Regions from separate parts of the Shewanella spartinae genome, predicted to be linked through region 1. Evidence: riboswitches for the same ligand, from Rfam matches in the RefSeq annotation. Region 1 holds a riboswitch; the other holds the start of a gene.
What was found. Region 1 has a riboswitch for thiamine pyrophosphate ahead of thiC (phosphomethylpyrimidine synthase ThiC). Riboswitches for the same ligand answer to the same signal wherever they lie in the genome.
Positions count from the first base shown of each region.

Region 1 (9,129 bases):
CTGGCTAGTGCAGATGCCCTGTTGACGCTGGCCGGGCATAGGTATCAGGCGCGCTGGCAACTCAGTGCCTATCAGCCGAGTCTTCCGCTGTTCGATGACTTACCAGCTGTCGCCAGTGAGGTGGTGTTGCCGCCTCCAAGTGAGATGGCAGCCATGCACAGCGACTATCGCCATCTGGGGCTCAGCCTGGGGCGCCATGTGATGGCTCAGCTCAGAGGGTTGGCGCCATTTGTGGGCTGTCGCCGTGCCAGTGAGTTAGCCGATTGTCGTCATGGGCAACTTGTGCATGTGGCGGGCGTGGTGGTGGGGCGTCAGCGTCCAGGTACCGCCTCAGGGGTCACCTTCGTGACCTTAGAAGATGAGACGGGCAACATCAATGTGATCGTCTGGAGCGCCACGGCCAGGGCGCAGCGTCAGCCATTTTTGACATCAAAAATTTTAAAGGTAACAGGGGTGCTTGAGACCCAGTCTGGCGTGTCACATGTTATCGCGGGTAGACTGGACGATCTATCGGCTCTGGTGAATGATTTTGAATCGAGCTCGCGGGACTTTCGTTAGTGGTCGCACGTTAATCATGTCATCCGGGCGAGCCACAACAGGCCTACTCGGGTTGTTCCTGTCATTGTCCTCGTTCTAGCCCTAGTCCTTTGAGGTATACTCATCGCCTTTGGTTTAACGATAGGCGTGAGTTTAGGCTCCAAATACCAGCAAAATGACGGGGAGAGAAAGGGTGAAGTTTGTCTTGTTAACGCACGAGCGGGAGTACGATCGTCCCAGTAACACAGGCCAGCTGGCGTTAGCCGCATTCCCTGAGCTGTGTCGCCGTGTGCCCTGGTCACGGGTTACGCCCGATGAGGCGTTAAAACAGGCCTGTGAATCGGGTGAAGCTCTGCTGCTCTTTCCAAAGGAGTACGATGCAGATGAGACGGACTCTGGTTCGAGAATGGGCTCGAGCGTGAATCAGGCTATCACGCCCGAGCAACTTCAGCTTAAAAAGGATGGGGAGCAGGGCATGCGTCAGGTGATCATTCTCGATGCCACCTGGCAGGAGGCCAGAAAGATGATGCGTCAGAGCCCCTATCTGCAAGCGGCGAGAAGGCTGACGCTGCAGGAGAGCGAACCGTCACGCTATCGCCTAAGGCGGAATCAATTATCTCAAGGTCTGTGCACCATAGAGTGCATCATTAGCCTGATGCACAGTTTAGGGATGAGCCAAGAGGCACAGCAGCTCGATGAGGCGTTTGATCTCTTTATGTTAGATCACCGTCAGATAGACGCATAGGAAGTGGCTGAGGGCGCCTGCGAGGACAAACAGATGCCAGATGGCGTGATTATAGGGAATGCGTTTACCCACATAGAAGATCACCCCGACGCTGTAAAAAATTCCGCCAGCCAAGAGGAGCTTAAACCCTAGTGGACTCATGGCTGCAAGCAGCTGCTTCATCACTATGACACACAACCAGCCCATCACCAGATAGAGCACTAGGCTAAAGATCTTGAAGCGGTGAATAAACAGCGTCTTAAACAGGATCCCGCCTAGGGCCAGACCCCAGATGGCGATGAGAATGGCATCGGCCTCGACACTGTCGAGCAGGATCTGCATCAGCGGCGTGTAGGTGCCGGCGATCAACAGATAGATGGCGCAGTGATCGGCTATCTTGAGTTTATGCTTTAACTTAGGTGCCGAGACGCTGTGATAGAGCGTTGAGCAGAGAAACAGGAGTATGATGCTCAAACAATAGAGTGCCAATCCGCCAAGTTGAAGATCGGTGAGCCTGTCCCATCCCTTATGCAGTGAAAACGCCAGCGCCAGAATACCGGCAATCACACCCAGGCCATGGCTGAGGGCGTTTGCCAGCTCTTCTGCGCGGCTATAGGGAGCGGCCGTAGCAGCAAAGCTGGGCTGACTATTCAGGCCGATCTCTTGGGGCTGTATGGTTTGTGGGGGCAGGGATTGTGGTGGCATTAGACTCTCTAAAACTGGTTAGACCTCGTTAATGGTGAGTCTAACAGCATGCTGGTACAAAAGAAATAGTTAGGCGTACATGTGTACGCCTAATTTGGATTTTGTTTTGTTAGCAATTGAATTTATTATTTTTTAAATTTAACGCTGTCCACTATCTATCCTTGATTGAACTAATAGCTTCTCTTCTTCTCTAAAATGCTAAGTTTCCTAAGGAAAGGATGAGTTGCTATTGCGAGTGCCCCCTAAGGATAGTCAATCTTCCTGGCTTGACCTCAATCTTAATCTAAACCTTAATGCTGATATTGATGTCGAGCAATTGGCCTTCTGTCATCTCGTCTACGCTCCATTAGCGAGAGAGCCTTTGGCGAGTGAGCACGCCGGGCAAGGCGCTCATGCTGAGGAGCTTTTGGTTAAGGAGCTTTCGCTTGAGGAACTTTCGCTTAAGGAGCTTGTTCCTAACGCACCTCTTGAAGGCCCACTATCTATCGCTATAGCTGCAAGGATTGGCTGGAAAGATCTGTCACTCTTCTTGGTCGTCTTGCTGGCGCACCTTGTGTTGCTGGCTTTATTGAGTTGGCAGTTTAAGGGGCCATATTTAGCTCAGGAATCAATTAAGCGAGACAAGCAGGCCATCAGCGCCTATATGCTGACTCAGGCAGAGTTTGACGCCATGAAGGCCAAATCTCGCCCTGCCGAGGTACCAGTAAACGCGCCGCTGACGAGCCAGTCAAATCAAAACGCGTCAAAGCAAGATACGCTTAATCAAAGTGTTGAAGTGACAGAGGACAATCTGGCGCCGGTTTCTGCTCAGCAAAGTGCCGCTCCGATTAAGTCGAGTCCTGAGAAGGGGGCGTCAGCGACTCAAGTTACTCGTTTCCAGCCTAATGTTACCCAAGCAAGTGTTGATCCTGCCCTTGAGCCAGCAGTTGAGCTATCCGAGTCTAACATCGTCTCTAAAATCGAGGCTCCCGCTGATACTCAGAAAGAGAATGAAGCATTCTCCTTCGATGGTGCGAAAGGTCTTAATCTGGAGAGCAGCGCGGCAGCAGACTCGGGAGCGGTAAGCGCTGCAACTGGCGATTATATGGCGAGATACAGGCAGGCACAGCTGGATAAGCTAGTCGAGCACGCCGCCGACAAGGCCACCCAGAAAAAGTCGATGAGCGAGATGAATGGCAAGATGAGGGTGTTAGCCCTACCTAAGGAGAACGAGTATGAGACGGCAATCACCTTAGACAGCAAGGTGGATCCCAATCGCATCGTCAAGATAGGGGATACCTGTTATCGCGTGGTGAGTGTGGCGACACCAATTAACCCCCACGGGGAAAACTTAGGCTTCCCCTTTAAGTGTGGTGGCGATAAGGTGAAACAGGCGATTAAAGACTCCCTTGATAAGCATCTGAGTATGATGGGAGTAGAGATTAAAGATAAAAACTAGTGTGATATATTTTCAGGCTTAAATTACCATGATACTTTTATTTTATACAATTTATTGATTTTATTTTATTATTTGTTTCGATTAATTTGATTTCAGCTAGAGTTTAAAGGGGCTTGCCACCCTCACTCCCTTATGTCTATACTGAGCCCCTCTTGTCGGAGTGCCATTAGGCTGAGACCGTTTATTCGGGATCCGTTGAACCTGATCAGGTTAGTCCCTGCGAAGGAAACAAGCATAATATGACCTTAGTGTCCCGCCGTTTTTTATCGGCCAATGGGATTAAAATCGCCGCAAATTTGGCGAGTTAAATCCCAGTGACACCCAGCATATTTTTGAATCAGGCCATTATCTGGCCCGGCTCAATGCCCTCAACGCCAAACTTCTCCAGACAAGCAACTTCATCTAACCCTATAGTGAGATTGCTTATGTCAACACGTCGTGAAATGCGAGCAGAGGCCCAGGCCTTTATCGATAACCTAAAACCCTTACAACACCCTAATTCGCAAAAATTTTACCTAAGCGGCAGCAGGCCGGATCTCAAGGTCGCCATGCGGCAGATCTTTCAGTCAGACACCCTGATTGGCGGCACGGCTGAGGCGCCTGTCTATGAGAAGAATGCCCCCATCACAGTCTATGACTGCGCCGGGCCCTATTCAGATCCCGAGGCCGATATCGATGTGCGTCGTGGTCTTGTTAAGCTGCGCAGCGAGTGGATCGCTGAGCGTGGCGATACCCAAGAACTCGAGCAGGTCAGCTCAGGTTTTACCCAGCAGCGTCTGGCCGATGAGGGGCTGGATCATCTGAGATTTGAGCTGCTGCCCAAGCCAATACGCGCCCTTGAAGGCAGAGTAGTGACTCAGATGCACTACGCCAGACGCGGCATCATCACCCCAGAGATGGAGTATGTGGCCCTGCGTGAGAATATGGCTCGCGAGACAGTGAGCGAAGAGGTGCTCAATCAGCGCGCGCCGGGCGAGAGTTTTGGTGCCAAGCTAGGTGAGCCCATCACACCAGAGTTTGTGCGTCAGGAGTTGGCGGCGGGCCGGGCAATCTTACCGCTTAACATCAACCACCCCGAGGCCGAACCTATGATCATCGGCCGTAATTTCCTGGTGAAGGTCAACGCCAACATAGGTAACTCGGCGGTTACCTCTTCTATCGAAGAGGAGGTGGAGAAGCTGGTGTGGGCCACCCGTTGGGGCGCAGATACCGTGATGGATCTCTCGACCGGTCGTTATATCCACGAGACCCGCGAGTGGATCATACGTAACTCGCCGGTGCCCATCGGGACTGTGCCCATCTATCAGGCGCTGGAGAAGGTCAATGGCGTCGCCGAAGATCTTACCTGGGAGATCTTCAGAGATACCCTGATCGAGCAGGCGGAGCAGGGGGTGGATTACTTTACCATTCACGCCGGTGTCCTCCTGCGTTATGTGCCTATGACGGCTAAGCGCCTCACTGGCATCGTCTCTCGCGGTGGCTCCATCATGGCCAAGTGGTGCCTCTCTCATCACAAGGAAAACTTCCTCTATGAGCATTTCGATGAGATCTGCCAGCTGTGCGCCGCCTACGATGTCTCCCTCTCGCTGGGTGATGGCATGCGTCCAGGCTCCATCGCCGATGCTAACGACGAGGCGCAGTTTGCCGAGCTGGAAACCTTAGGCGAGCTGGTTAAGAAGGCCTGGCAGTATGACGTGCAGACCATCATAGAAGGGCCGGGTCATATCCCGATGCAGCTGATTAAGGAGAACATGGAAAAGCAGCTCGAGCTATGTGACGAAGCGCCGTTTTACACCTTAGGCCCTCAGACTACCGACATTGCTCCAGGCTATGATCACTTCACCTCTGGCATAGGGGCGGCGATGATCGCCTGGTATGGCTGCGCCATGCTTTGCTACGTAACGCCCAAGGAGCATCTTGGTCTGCCAAACAAGGAAGATGTTAAGCAGGGGCTGATCGCCTATAAGATTGCCGCCCATGCCGGCGATGTCGCCAAGGGCCATCCCGGCGCGCAGATCCGCGACAACGCCTTGTCTAAGGCGAGGTTCGAGTTCCGCTGGGAAGATCAATACAACCTGGGATTGGATCCCGACACCGCCAGGGCGTATCACGACGAATCACTTCCGCAGGAGTCGGCCAAGGTAGCCCATTTCTGTTCCATGTGCGGCCCCAAGTTCTGCTCGATGAAGATCACCCAGGAGGTGCGCGAATACGCCGCGGCCCAAGCGATTGAGGTGAGAGAGATTGAGGTGAGGGAGGTTGAGGTTAAGCAGATTGACGTTACTGCTAGCGCGCCAAAGGCGGAGATCCAGCAAGGAATGGCGCAGATGTCGGCGCAGTTTAAGCAAAGTGGCAGCGAGCTCTATCACAGCGCGGTGAAGCAAAGCCCTGACGTTGAAAGCGCCTCTCTCGAAAGTGCGGCTCTCGAAAAAGCAGAAGAGGTGTAGCCATGTCCGCTAAAAAACCTATCGTCTGGACCATTGCCGGTTCAGACAGCGGGGGCGGTGCGGGCATTCAGGCGGATCTTGCGACCATGGCGGATCTGGACTGCCATGGTTGCAGCGTGATCACCTGCGTCACCGCGCAAAATTCGGTGGCGGTTAACGGTGTCGAGCCAGTGAGTGAGGCTATCTTGCTCGCTCAGCTCGATACCTTGCTAGCAGACCTGCCGCCCGAGGCGATCAAGATAGGGCTGCTTGCCAATCAGCGTCAGATTAATCTTGTCGCCGATTGGCTGGCGACTCATATTGCGCCACTGAAAACGGATGATGGCCAGCCTATTCCGATTATTCTGGATCCCGTGATGGTGGCCTCCTGCGGCGATGCCTTTACTGGCGAACCTGCTGTTCAGGCTTCCGCTCACCCCAAAACTGAGCTCAAAACTGAGCCCAAGCACCTTACCGGGTTGGATTTCACCGCCTTCGCTAAGCAGCTTACCCTGATGACGCCGAACGCCAGCGAGTTTGGCAAGTTAGTGGGAAGCGAGGCGAGATCGAGTGATGAGATGTTAAGTCAGGCAAGTGCGCTTTCAACGCGTTTAGCCTGTAATCTGCTGATCACAGGTGGTGACAAGGGCGCGCTCTGGCACAGCAATAAGGCGGAAGATCTCTTTATCTGTAACGCGGTGGCGCATACCTCGCCGCAGCACCAGCACACCAGCTTTCGCTTGAATGGTGAGCGAGTGGATAACCCCAATCACCACGGTAGCGGCTGCACCCTGTCATCGGCGATTGCCAGTTTTCTGGCCCAGGGCCTGGTGCTCCACGATGCTGTTCTGCTTGCTAAAACTTATGTCGCTCAAGGGATAGCGTCGGCCAAGGCCTTGGGCGCCGGTGCCGGGCCTTTAGCCCGCTGCGGCTGGCCTTCGGGCCTGGTATCGCTTCCCCGTATCACAAAGTTGGCTGGCACCACTTGGTTAAGTTCTTCAGATCGCGCTTCAGATAGCCCCTCGACGCTGAGTTTTCCAAGGCTTAAGCATCCCATTGGGGTGTATCCCGTGGTGGATAATCTGAATACTTTGGAGCAGGTGTTGGCCGCCGGGGCAAGCACGGCTCAGCTGAGGATCAAGCTTGAGGATGATGGCCAAGCAGCTAGCAATCAAGAAGAGAGCAAACAAGAAGAGAGCAAACAAGAAGAGGGCCAAGGCGCTGCCGCGTTAGAAGCGCAGATCCAAGCGGCAATCGCGCTGGGGCGTAATTACGATGCGCAGGTGTTTATCAACGATCACTGGCAGCTGGCGTTAAAGCATGGCGCCTTCGGTATCCATCTTGGGCAGGAAGATCTATTTGAGGTGGATCTCGAGAGGATCGCCGAGGCGGGTATAGCCCTGGGCGTCTCCAGCCATGGGGTGTTTGAGTTGGCACTGGCCTGTCAGCTTAATCCATCCTATCTGGCGCTGGGGCATATCTTCCCCACACCGACGAAATCTATGCCTTCCAATCCTCAGGGGCTGAGTACGCTTGCTCGTATGGTCGCGCTTTGGACGCCCGATTGCCCCAGAGTCGCCATCGGCGGTATAGATGCTTCGCGTTTGGAGGGGGTTAAAGCAACAGGTGTTGAGGCGGTGGCCGTGGTGCGCGCGGTGACTCAGGCGGACTCGCCGGGCGAGGCCTATACACAGCTTGCCAAGACGTGGGAGAAAGCCTATGTCCCTCGATGATAAGACGTTTATCCAATATTCACGGCAGATCATGTTGCCCGAGGTCGGCGAACTGGGCCAGCAAAGGCTGATGGAAGTAAGTGTCGCCATCGTGGGGCTTGGCGGCTTGGGACAGCTCTGCGCCCAGTATCTGAGCGCGGCGGGGATCTGCCGCCTGATCCTGATCGATGATGACAAGGTGGAGCTGAGTAACCTGCCCAGGCAGCTGCTGTTTTCCCATGACGATTGCGGCCAGTACAAGGCGGAAGTCGCCAGAGACAGGCTGGTAGAAAAAGGCAAGACTCAAAACAGTCAGGTATCAGCTTTTTATCAGATAGCGGCCAAGATTGTGCGTCTGGATGGCGATAACGCCGAGTCTCTGCTTTCAGGTGTGGATCTGGTGCTCGATTGCAGCGACAACTTCGCCACGCGCCAGCATATTAATGCCGCCTGTGTGGCGCTGAGCACGCCTACCGTGGTGGCGGCTGCGGCCCACTTTGCCGGTCAGTTGATGGCGTTTGATCTGAGCAAATCCCCGGATTGCGGCTGCTATCACTGCCTGTTTCCGGCAGAGCTTAAGGTGAGCGAGAGCTGCAGCACCATCGGCATACTTGGGCCCATGGTGGGCACTATGGCGTCGATGCAGGCGCTGCTGGCGATAAAGCTATTGCTGGGGTTACCGGGCCTGGGCTGGTTGCACAGATTCGATGGTTTAACCGGCGAAATCCAGAAATTCGCGCTGCGCCGGGATCCCAAATGCGCGGTCTGCGCGGAAATTAAAGAATCGAATGAAAAGGCTTATGCGGCACGTGGTGAGACAGCCTGTTCATCGGCCTTAGGAGAAAATGATGAGTGAGATCAGCTTAAGTTTAAATGGTCAGTTAATACAGGTGCCAGCCAATGCGAGTCTGCTGTCTATGCTGGAGGACCAGCAGATCACCCTGGATAGCGTGGCGCTGGTGCGGGCAGGTGAGGTGGTTCCAAAGTCTCTGTGGGCATTAACCCTGTGTGAGGCGGGCGATGTGATTGAACTCTTTGGCGTAGTGGCAGGAGGTTAATATGTTAACGATAGGCGATAGTCAGTTCTCTTCACGCCTTTTTACCGGCACGGGCAAGTTTGCCAGCGCCGATCAGATGTTGGCGGCTTTGGCAGCAAGCGGTTCGCAATTAGTGACGCTGGCGATGAAGCGGCTCGATCTCAAGGCGGGTTTCGATGATATTCTGGCGCCCATACGTCAGAGCGGTGTTAAGCTGCTGCCCAATACCTCTGGAGCGCGCAATGCCAAGGAGGCGATCTTCGTCGCCGAGCTGGCTCGCGAGGTGCTGGGTACCTCTTGGATAAAGCTTGAGATCCATCCCGATCCTAAGTATCTGATGCCGGATCCAATAGAGACCTTTAACGCCGCCAAGGTGCTGTGTGAACGCGGCTTTACCGTATTGCCCTATGTGCATGCCGATCCTGTGCTCTGCCGTAATTTGGAATCTGTAGGCTGTGCGGCCGTGATGCCTCTGGGTAGCCCAATAGGCTCCAATCGCGGGCTGGAGACGGCGGCATTTTTGAAGATGATCATAGAGCAGGCCAAGGTG
Region 1 is NZ_CP080418.1:2,454,666-2,463,794, reverse strand. It holds gene K0I31_RS11000 (error-prone DNA polymerase) at 1-558, shown strand, start outside; gene K0I31_RS10995 (DTW domain-containing protein) at 731-1,282, shown strand; gene trhA (PAQR family membrane homeostasis protein TrhA) at 1,256-1,966, opposite strand; gene K0I31_RS10985 (hypothetical protein) at 2,535-3,404, shown strand; TPP riboswitch at 3,551-3,649, shown strand; gene thiC (phosphomethylpyrimidine synthase ThiC) at 3,830-5,851, shown strand; gene K0I31_RS10975 (bifunctional hydroxymethylpyrimidine kinase/phosphomethylpyrimidine kinase) at 5,854-7,563, shown strand; gene K0I31_RS10970 (HesA/MoeB/ThiF family protein) at 7,550-8,398, shown strand; gene thiS (sulfur carrier protein ThiS) at 8,388-8,600, shown strand; gene K0I31_RS10960 (thiazole synthase) at 8,602-9,129, shown strand, end outside.

Region 2 (9,129 bases), 470 kb from region 1:
AGATCCAAGTGGTCAACGAAGATGGCATGCTACTGGTGCATATTACCGACCTGTTAACCGGCGAAACCACGGTGATCGAAGTTGGTGGGTTGAGCGACAGTTCGAGTGTGGGTGGCTAACGATGAAACCTTTGTTGATGGCCGCTGGCCTGTTATTTCTCTCGGCCTGTTCTAGCACCAGTGAACTTGAACAGGTGCAAGCCTCTTCGAGTCTGATGCCCAAGGGCGAGAGTTACTATGATCTCATCAACCTGCCAGCGCCCCAAGGGGTGATGCTGGCCGCCGTGTATGATTTTCGCGATCAGACAGGTCAATATAAGCCAATTCCGTCGAGTAACTTTTCTACCGCCGTGCCCCAGAGTGGCACCGCTTTTCTCGCCCAGGCGTTGAATGATTCCAGCTGGTTTATTCCCGTCGAGCGTGAGGGGCTACAGAATCTACTTACCGAACGCAAGATTGTCAGGGCCGGGCTTAACGGCGATGCCAACAAGCTGCCTCAGCTGAATTCGGCGCAGATCCTGATGGAAGGTGGCATAGTCGCCTATGATACCAATGTTAGAACCGGTGGCGCCGGTGCCCGCTACCTAGGCATTGGGGCGGCAACTCAGTTTCGTGTCGATACAGTGACAGTCAACCTGAGGGCGGTGGATATTCGCACCGGACGCTTATTGAGTAGCGTGACCACTACTAAGTCTATCTTGTCCAAAGAGATCACCGCTGGGGTGTTTAAGTTTATCGATGCCCAGGAGCTGCTTGAATCCGAACTTGGCTATACCTCAAACGAGCCTGTGAGTCTGTGTGTAGCATCTGCCATCGAAAGTGCGGTGGTGCATATGATTGCCGATGGGATCTGGAAAGGTGCTTGGAATTTAGCCGATCAGCCCAGTGGTCTGCGCAGTCCAGTGTTACAAAAATATTGGTTAGAAGCCCATTCCGAGGCCAGGGTGCGAGCAAAAATCAATCAAAGCTAAGGCTGTTTTTGCTTTGTGTCATACTTTGCTATGCATGTATGCATAGCGCTTAGCACTTTTGTATGATCTCGGTGGGTTCAAATTTAACATCTATGTTACTTAAGGTTAACCTTGGTTAACCTTTTATTTTTTATAGGTTTTTAATTGAGTTTGGTTTCGTGTCGCAGCCCAATAGGGTAGAATTCGTCAAGTTTTTGACTTGCTGAATAGGTACGATGAAGAAGTTAGCATTGTTAGTAGTGTTAGCGCCACTTTATGCACATGGAATGGCGCCTTTCGGGCTTGATTGGGGTGAAGATGTCAGCCAGTATGGCGAGGTCAAACGCCAGGGAGATGAACTTAGGGTAGAAACCCATGTATTACCTAAGTCTTTATCTTTAGCCAAGGATTATGTGCTTTTTGCCGATAGGCAACATGGGCTACTAAAAGTCATCATGACAAGCAGAAATTATGGACTGTATGATGATGACTATAAAGAAGATTTCAATTTTATTAAGCAATCGCTGATCGATTCGGGTTATCAGACCACAGAGTTCATTGGCAGTGAGATGAGCTCTTATAAATGTGTGTTGCAGGGTAGCTGCTACGGCAAGCGCTGGTATGGCTTTACCGACGATGGCACCAATGTGGCGCTAGAGCAGGTGGCCAAGACCCGCCAAGATGCCTATCTCAAGCTGACATTCAAGGCGCCCAAGCTACTGCAGATCGAAGCCGAGCGCGAGGATCTCAAGCAGCTCAAACAGCAAGATAAGATGAACAGCGATAGATTAGCATTCGATTAAATAGTCGCTAACATCGATGTGGTGAGCGCCCGTGTTCAGTGCCGTGCCGCTAATTACGCTGCCTACTCTCATTGCGCCCACTTTTCATAGTGCCCACTTGTCATAGGGCCCACTTGGTTATTCAGGTGGGCTCTTTCATTCTCCGAGCTAAAAAATCATCACTCGTTGTTTGAGTTAACTCCTTTATTTATATGATGGATCACAAACAGCTTATTTGTGAGTATACTGACAGGATTAACGTCATATCGAGGATAGTGCAATGGCCGAAGAGACCATTTTCAGTAAAATAATTAGACGCGAAATTCCCGCCGACATCCTGTACCAAGATGAACTGGTCACCGCCTTTCGAGACATTCAGCCTAAGGCGCCAACCCATATTCTGATCATCCCCAATCACCTGATCCCGACGGTTAACGATGTCAAGGCATCGGACGAGAAGGCCTTGGGCCGCATGATGACGGTAGCGGCCAAGCTGGCCGATGAAGCAGGCATCGCAGAGGATGGGTATCGTCTCATCATGAACTGCAATAAGCATGGTGGTCAGGAAGTCTTCCATATCCATATGCACCTGTTAGGCGGTGATTTCCTGGGGCCGCTAGTGTCGCGTTAATCCCAGACGATTCTTGGACTGTGTAGAGTAATGAAGACAAACCCTGATTTTTTCCCGCTGACAGACTTGGCGACCCGCTTCGTCGGTCAGCTAGTGCAGTGTCGCCGACTTGGGCTCAGTGTGCTCGAAGCCAGCGAGCAGCATGTGCTGATCGAGCTGCCCTATAGCAGTGAGCTTATCGGTTACCCAGACACAGGCGTGATACATGGCGGGGTGATCACCACCCTGATGGACACCGCCTGCGGCACTGCCGTGGTCTGCAATATCTTCGATAAGTACAAGTCGCTGGAGTTGTCGCCGACGCTGGATCTGCGGGTCGACTACATGAAACCTGCCGAGCCCAACAAGAGCGTCTATGGGTTCGCCGAGTGTTACAAGCTCTCCTCGAGCGTGGCCTTTACCCGCGCCATCGCCTATCAGGATTCTATCGACGATCCTATCGCCCATGCGGTGGGCTCTTTCATGCGTATCAGCCCCGAGATGGTGGGTGACGCCTTCAGACAGGCCTTGATGGGAGAGGGGAAATGATCATGGTCACGCCAGAAGCCAATCAGGCATTAAACGTTAAAGATATCGTCAAGAAGGCCACGGAGCTTAACGATTTTGGTCACCTGCTGGCGCATGTTCCTTATGCTAAGTTTATCGGCATGCAGGTGGCGCGCTTCGGCGACGAGCTGGTGTTTCAGCTACCGAAGAAAGATGAGAATATCGGTAACCCAACCCTGCCGGCCATTCATGGCGGGGTGATCGCCGGGTTCATGGAAATGTCGGCGATCGTGCAGCTGATGGTTTTTATGCAGACCACCAAAGTGCCAAAAATTGTCGATTTCTCAATTGATTACCTGAGGGCGGGCCACCATAGAGATAGCTTCGCCGAGTGTAAGATCACCCGTCAGGGACGCCGCGTGGCGAACGTAAACATCAACTGCTGGCAAACCAACCGTAAGGCCTTGATTGCCACCGCCCGCGCTCATTTTCTGATTGAATAGACATTAAGGTGTAAGCGTAAGGAGAATAGTGATGAACAAAGGATTAGTGTTAGGCTGCTTGTTGCTGGGACTGAGCGCCTGTGCGCCCCATACCGGCGGCATCATGACCAGCTCCACCGGTGAGGTGCGGGTCGATAACGGCTCCTTCCACTCAGATGTGGATGTCAGCGCGGTGACCACCCAAGCCGAGGCGGGTTTCCTGCGGGCGCGCGGCACCATCATCAGTAAGTCACCAAAGGATCAGCGCCTGCAATATAAGTTCACCTGGTATGATGTCAATGGCGCGACGGTAGAGGATGAGGGGGTGAGTTGGAAGTCCCTTAAGCTTCACGGCAAACAGCAGATGCAGGTGACGGCGCTGTCCCCAAATGCCACCGCGGTGCGTTGTGAACTCTATGTGCGCGAGGCCATCTCCAATTAAAAATCGCATTCAGGAATGAGTCGAGCGAATGATTTGATGAAAACGTCAGCAATGCTGGCGTTTTTTTATGGATCACGCGCAAATATTGCGTTAAATATGTCAACTCTTTGTATGAGTCATGTATAATCGGCCTCGCCAAGGGGTGTTAACGCCAAGCCATAGCTTAGCGATTGACTGAGATGTCCGCGGGACAAACCCTTAGAACCTGATCCGGCTAATACCGGCGTAGGAATGGGCCACATCACTAGATTTAATACAATCTGTCTGTGCATTCTTTCTCGCTTTCTTAAGTGCCGGATCTCAATATTGATTTGAGGTCCTATGTTTACATTAAAATCTTATTCACCCATCGCCCTTGCCGTTGCGGCGGCGTTAACTCATACCAGCCTGATGGCGAGCGATACGCCGCCAGCCAACGACGAGATGGAAGTGATAGTCGTCACCTCCGATTTTCGCCAGTCTAGCCTGGACAAGATGCCCTCTAGCATCAGCGTCATAGATCAACAGCAGATCGAGGACGAGGGCGCCCAGCACTTTGAAGACGTACTCAACGGCATTGCCAATTTTAACTGGTCTGGCGGTAGCTCGCGGGCCAAATATTTCCAGATCCGCGGTGTGGGCGAGCAGGAGGAGTATCAGGGCGCACCTAACTCTTCGGTTGGCTACATCATAGACGACATCGACATGTCGGGCCTTGGGATGATCTCCAGCATGTATGATCTGCAGCAGGTCGAGGTGCTTCGCGGGCCACAGGGCACGCGCTATGGCGCCAACGCCTTAGCCGGTCTTATCTATCTTAAGAGTAACGATCCTACCTCGGTATTCGAGCATGGCGCCGAGCTGCAACTGGGTGACGATAACCTGCGCACCTATAGCGGCTTCAGCTCAGGTCCATTGAGTGATTCGGGCAAGCTCTTGTACCGCGTATCGCTGCAGCAACATGAGCAGAACGGCTATCGCGACAACCTTTACCTGGGCCGCGACGACACTAACGGCAGAGATGAATTTACCGGTCGCATTAAGCTGCGCTGGTATGCCACTGACGATTTGGTGGCCGATCTCAGCCTGATGCACGCCGACTTTAACAACGGCTACGATGCCTGGACATTGGACAACAACGGTTTCGATACCCTCACAGATGAGCCGGGTGTCGACAAGCAGCGCACCACGGGTGGCTCGCTTAAGTTGACTTACTCAGGCGCCGACAGCTTCGAGCTGGTCTCACTAAGCTCAATGGCTCAGAGTGATACTCACCACGGCTACGACGGCGACTGGGCCAACCCAGAGTTTTGGGCGGCCCGCAGCTGCGAAGGTGAACCTTGTCAGTACGACTACACCTGGAACAAGCTGGGTGACAGAACCACGCTGTCTCAGGAGTTTCGTCTGAGCTCTACCGAGGCGGGGCGTATCTTCGATGGCAGCACCGACTGGTTGGTGGGCGTCTATGGTCTGAGACTCACCGAAGACAACGACACGCTCGAAGTCTATAACGGCTGGGAAGATAGACTCCTGGCCGAATATGAAGCGACTAACTTGGCAGTTTTTGCCCAGTTAGACAGCGACTTAGGCAATGGTTATGCGTTGTCAGTGGGTGCCCGTTTGGAGCGCCGTGAGAGCGACTACAGCGACTCGGATAAAGATGCCTTCGAGCCCTCAGAGAACATGTGGGGCGGTCATATTGCCCTGAGCAAGACACTCAGTCCAGGTCAACAGGCTTATGCCCGTATCGCCCGTGGCTATAAGGCGGGTGGCTTTAACATGTCGCTGCCGGCTTCACTGAGCGATAAGAAGGAGTTCCAGGCAGAGACTCTGTACAACTATGAGCTGGGCCTCAAGTCGGAGTGGCTAGGTGGCGACGCGACCACACACTTCTCGCTGTTTTACATGGACAGACGCGATCAGCAGGTCTCTGCCTCACAGCAAAACCCTGACGAGCCACAGAAGTTCATCCTCTACGTCGAAAATGCCGGTAGCTCTCACAACTATGGCGCCGAGCTGGAAGCCAACTGGTATGCCACTGATAATATTAAGTTATACGGCACACTGGGCTGGCTAGAGACCGCCTACGGCGATTACGCCTACCAGGATAAGTACGGTGGATTGGTGGATCTCACTGGCCGCGAGCTGGCGCACTCGCCTAATCTTACCTATAGCGCCGGGGCGACCTATCGTAGCGATCTGGGCTGGTTTGCCAACCTAACTACGAGCGGTAAGAGCGAGTTCTACTACTCAGACAGTAACGACTCTAAGTCAGAGCCCTATACTATCTTCAATGCCCGTGTCGGCTACGAGACAGAGACCTGGTCGGCTTATCTCTGGGGACGCAATCTGTTTGATGAGAAGTATGGCGTGCGCGGCTTCTATTTCGGTAACGAGCCGGATAACGGCTGGGCCGATAAGCAATATATCCGCTACGGCGATCCTCGCCAGCTAGGGGTTACGCTTAACGTCAAGTTTATGTAATTGGTTTTTTGCTGGTGCTAATTGTTGTTGGGGCGGGCAGGGCTCGCCCCCTTAAGGAGTTAAGATGAAATTAACCGCTGAAATCAGCATGTATCCCCTGAAGGATAGCTATATCGATCCCATCAAGTGGTTCATCGGCCGGGTTGACACTTACGCCAATATCGAGCGCCGCACCAATGCCATGGCCACTCAGGTGTGCGGCGAATATGGCGAGGTGATGCAGATGTTGGCCACCGAGATGGAAGCCGCTCACGAGAAGTGGGGCAAGGCGGTCTTCGTGGTCAAGTTTATCGGTGGCGAGCTGGACCTGTCCCATCAGGAATAGGGCCTTAAGGCGCAATTATACCAATCACGGTAAGTAAGTGATCAGAAATAGCGTAGGAAAAACGGTCGAGAACAAGGCATAATTTTTCGATAAGTAGTTATTCTACAATCGAAAATAATAACGCCGTTATCGGGCGTTTTAACAAGCTAGCATGACCAGTTATTTACTACGATTGGTATTAATATACGGGGAGCGACACACATCCTATGATAGATTTCTGGTCCGCATTGGTTAGCACCTTGACCCAGACCTTCGAGCAGGCCAATGCCATGACGGCGTGGGAGGCGGTAGCCGTGGTCTTGGCTTTGGCCTATTTGGCGCTGGCGATGCGCGGCAACATTTGGTGCTGGGCGGCGGCCTTTGTCAGCACCGCCATCTACACCTTGCTGTTTTGGGAGGTCTCCCTGCTGATGGAGTCGCTGCTCAACGTCTACTACATGGCGATGGCTGGCTACGGTTTCTGGCTGTGGCGCTATGGCGGCGGTGAAGATCACGGGGTCGAGGTGGTCAGCTGGTCGCTTGGACGGCATCTCTACTTGATCGTCGCGACAACCGTGGTTTCTCTAGTGGTCGGCCATTTGATGGCGACCCACACTCAGGCCTCTTACCCCTATCTGGACGCGGCAACCAGCTGCTTTGCGGTGATGACCACCTATCTGGTGGCGCGCAAGGTACTGGAGAACTGGCTCTACTGGGTGGTTATCGATTTTGTGTCCATCTACCTCTATCTCAACAAGGGACTGATGCTCACCTCTATGCTGTTCATCTTGTATGTAGGCATGGCGATAGGGGGCTATTTCCTATGGCGCACCAGCATGCAGCAGCCAAGTCAGGGTGACTACTCCTATGACTAGGGCGAGTCTTGCGGTACCGTTCGTCGAGGCTGAGATCTGATGTCGGCTGACGGCAGTGCTGACGCGAATAGCACCTTGCTAGCGCGCCTGATAGCCAGCCTTCCCGAGGCGGTTAAGGTGCAGCTCTCTGAGCTTGGCTGTCCACTGGATGAGCGCACACAGATACAGGTGCTCTCGCGGGGACTGAGCAACCAAAACTATCATCTAAGCCGCGATAACCAGCAGCTGGTGTTGCGGGTCAACAGTCAGGCCAGCAGCCAGATCAGCGCCCGCGACCATGAGGTGGCCAACTGGCGCCTGGCAGAAGAGCAAGGCCTCGCGCCAGCGCTCTTGTATGTGGCGCAGGGCAATAGCGTCTATCTCAGCCATTTCATCGACACAGGCGAAGATTGGAGCCGTTTGATGACGGCCAATCCCGCCCATCCCCTGCAGGAAGAGTGCGTCACCCGGCCAGATGCCGAGGGGTTGCTGCTCGAGCTGCTCAAGGGGCTAGCTCAATTGCCGCTGCCGGAGAATCCTATCTCGGTAACAGAGCAGTGGCAGCGCTACATTGGCCAGCTAGAGATGATTGCCGAAAGCCTTGATGCGGCGAGCCTAGATAAAGCCAGTCTTGATGCGGCAGGCAGCAGTGATCTGCCCATATCCTATCAAGTGCCTTGGAAGATGCGATGGCAAGCGCTTAAGGCGCACCAGGGGCGGGTCGATGCCGTGCTCGAGCAGCTTAATGCCTGTGAGTTAGCGCCACAGTATAGCCATAGGGATCTCAACCCCCACAACCTTCTGATGAGCCAGGGGAAGCTCTGGTGTATCGATTATGAATACGCCTGTAGCTCCCACCCCTTGGTGGATCTTGCCAGTGTGCTGGCAACCCACAGACTCTCTAGTGAGCAGCGCCACCGGCTGCTCCTCGGCTACCTGAATGGCCATCCCAAGCTCAACGACAAGGCGCTCGCGGCCATTCCCAGTGCCTTGGCGCTTTACTGGTACTTCGCCGCCTGCTGGGCACTGTTGATGGCGAGCCAGGGCGAGGGCCTATTGAAGCAGACTGTGCAGCAGTCACTGGAGAAGACAGTGCCGCAGAAGCTGAGCGAGTCAGATGCCAGCCTGCCACACAGCGTGAGCGACTACCTGCAATGCTTCGATGACTTCATGGTGCTGGTGGGTTAACGAGCCGTTTTTCGTCCGACTCTGTTTCCGACTTGGTAAATCCGATTCTGTAATTCTGACTCTGTTGATCCGTCAGGGCTAACGTAAGGGTTCTTATTGCGCTTATTTCTCCTCGTTTATTTCAATTCGCCTGTCTCATATTGCCTGTTTCACTTTGCTTGTTTCATCTCGCAAAGGCCATAGCTTTTTTTACCTTTGTTTATTCTTGCTGAAATTTAAATGATTAGCTAAGGGTCTATTAGGTAATGACAAAATAATGAGAGAGTGAGGTTATGCAGAAACTGTACGCTAAATTTACCCAGGGGATCGCCCAGCTCGACGGCGTCGCCGCTTTAGCACTTAGGCTTTATCTGGCGCCCGTGCTGATGCAGGCGGGTTACAACAAGCTGTCGCACTTTAGCGACACGGCGGCCTGGTTTGGTAACGCCGAGTGGGGCCTGGGTCTGCCCATGCCTGAGGTGATGGTGGCCCTGGCGGTCGGCAGCGAGTTTGTCGGTGGCTTCTTGCTGATCTTGGGCTTGGCCACCCGGTTGATCTCCATCCCCTTG
Region 2 is NZ_CP080418.1:1,987,062-1,996,190, forward strand. It holds gene K0I31_RS08920 (curli assembly protein CsgF) at 1-119, shown strand, start outside; gene K0I31_RS08925 (CsgG/HfaB family protein) at 122-970, shown strand; gene K0I31_RS08930 (hypothetical protein) at 1,201-1,752, shown strand; gene hinT (purine nucleoside phosphoramidase) at 2,012-2,362, shown strand; gene K0I31_RS08940 (PaaI family thioesterase) at 2,393-2,890, shown strand; gene K0I31_RS08945 (PaaI family thioesterase) at 2,887-3,351, shown strand; gene K0I31_RS08950 (YcfL family putative periplasmic lipoprotein) at 3,383-3,772, shown strand; TPP riboswitch at 3,901-4,021, shown strand; gene K0I31_RS08955 (TonB-dependent receptor) at 4,094-6,235, shown strand; gene K0I31_RS08960 (YkoF family thiamine/hydroxymethylpyrimidine-binding protein) at 6,300-6,560, shown strand; gene pnuC (nicotinamide riboside transporter PnuC) at 6,767-7,414, shown strand; gene K0I31_RS08970 (phosphotransferase) at 7,454-8,581, shown strand; gene K0I31_RS08975 (HvfX family Cu-binding RiPP maturation protein) at 8,854-9,129, shown strand, end outside.
Region 2: linked by a shared signal. The riboswitch ahead of K0I31_RS08955 (TonB-dependent receptor) and the one ahead of thiC (phosphomethylpyrimidine synthase ThiC) in region 1 are both predicted to bind thiamine pyrophosphate.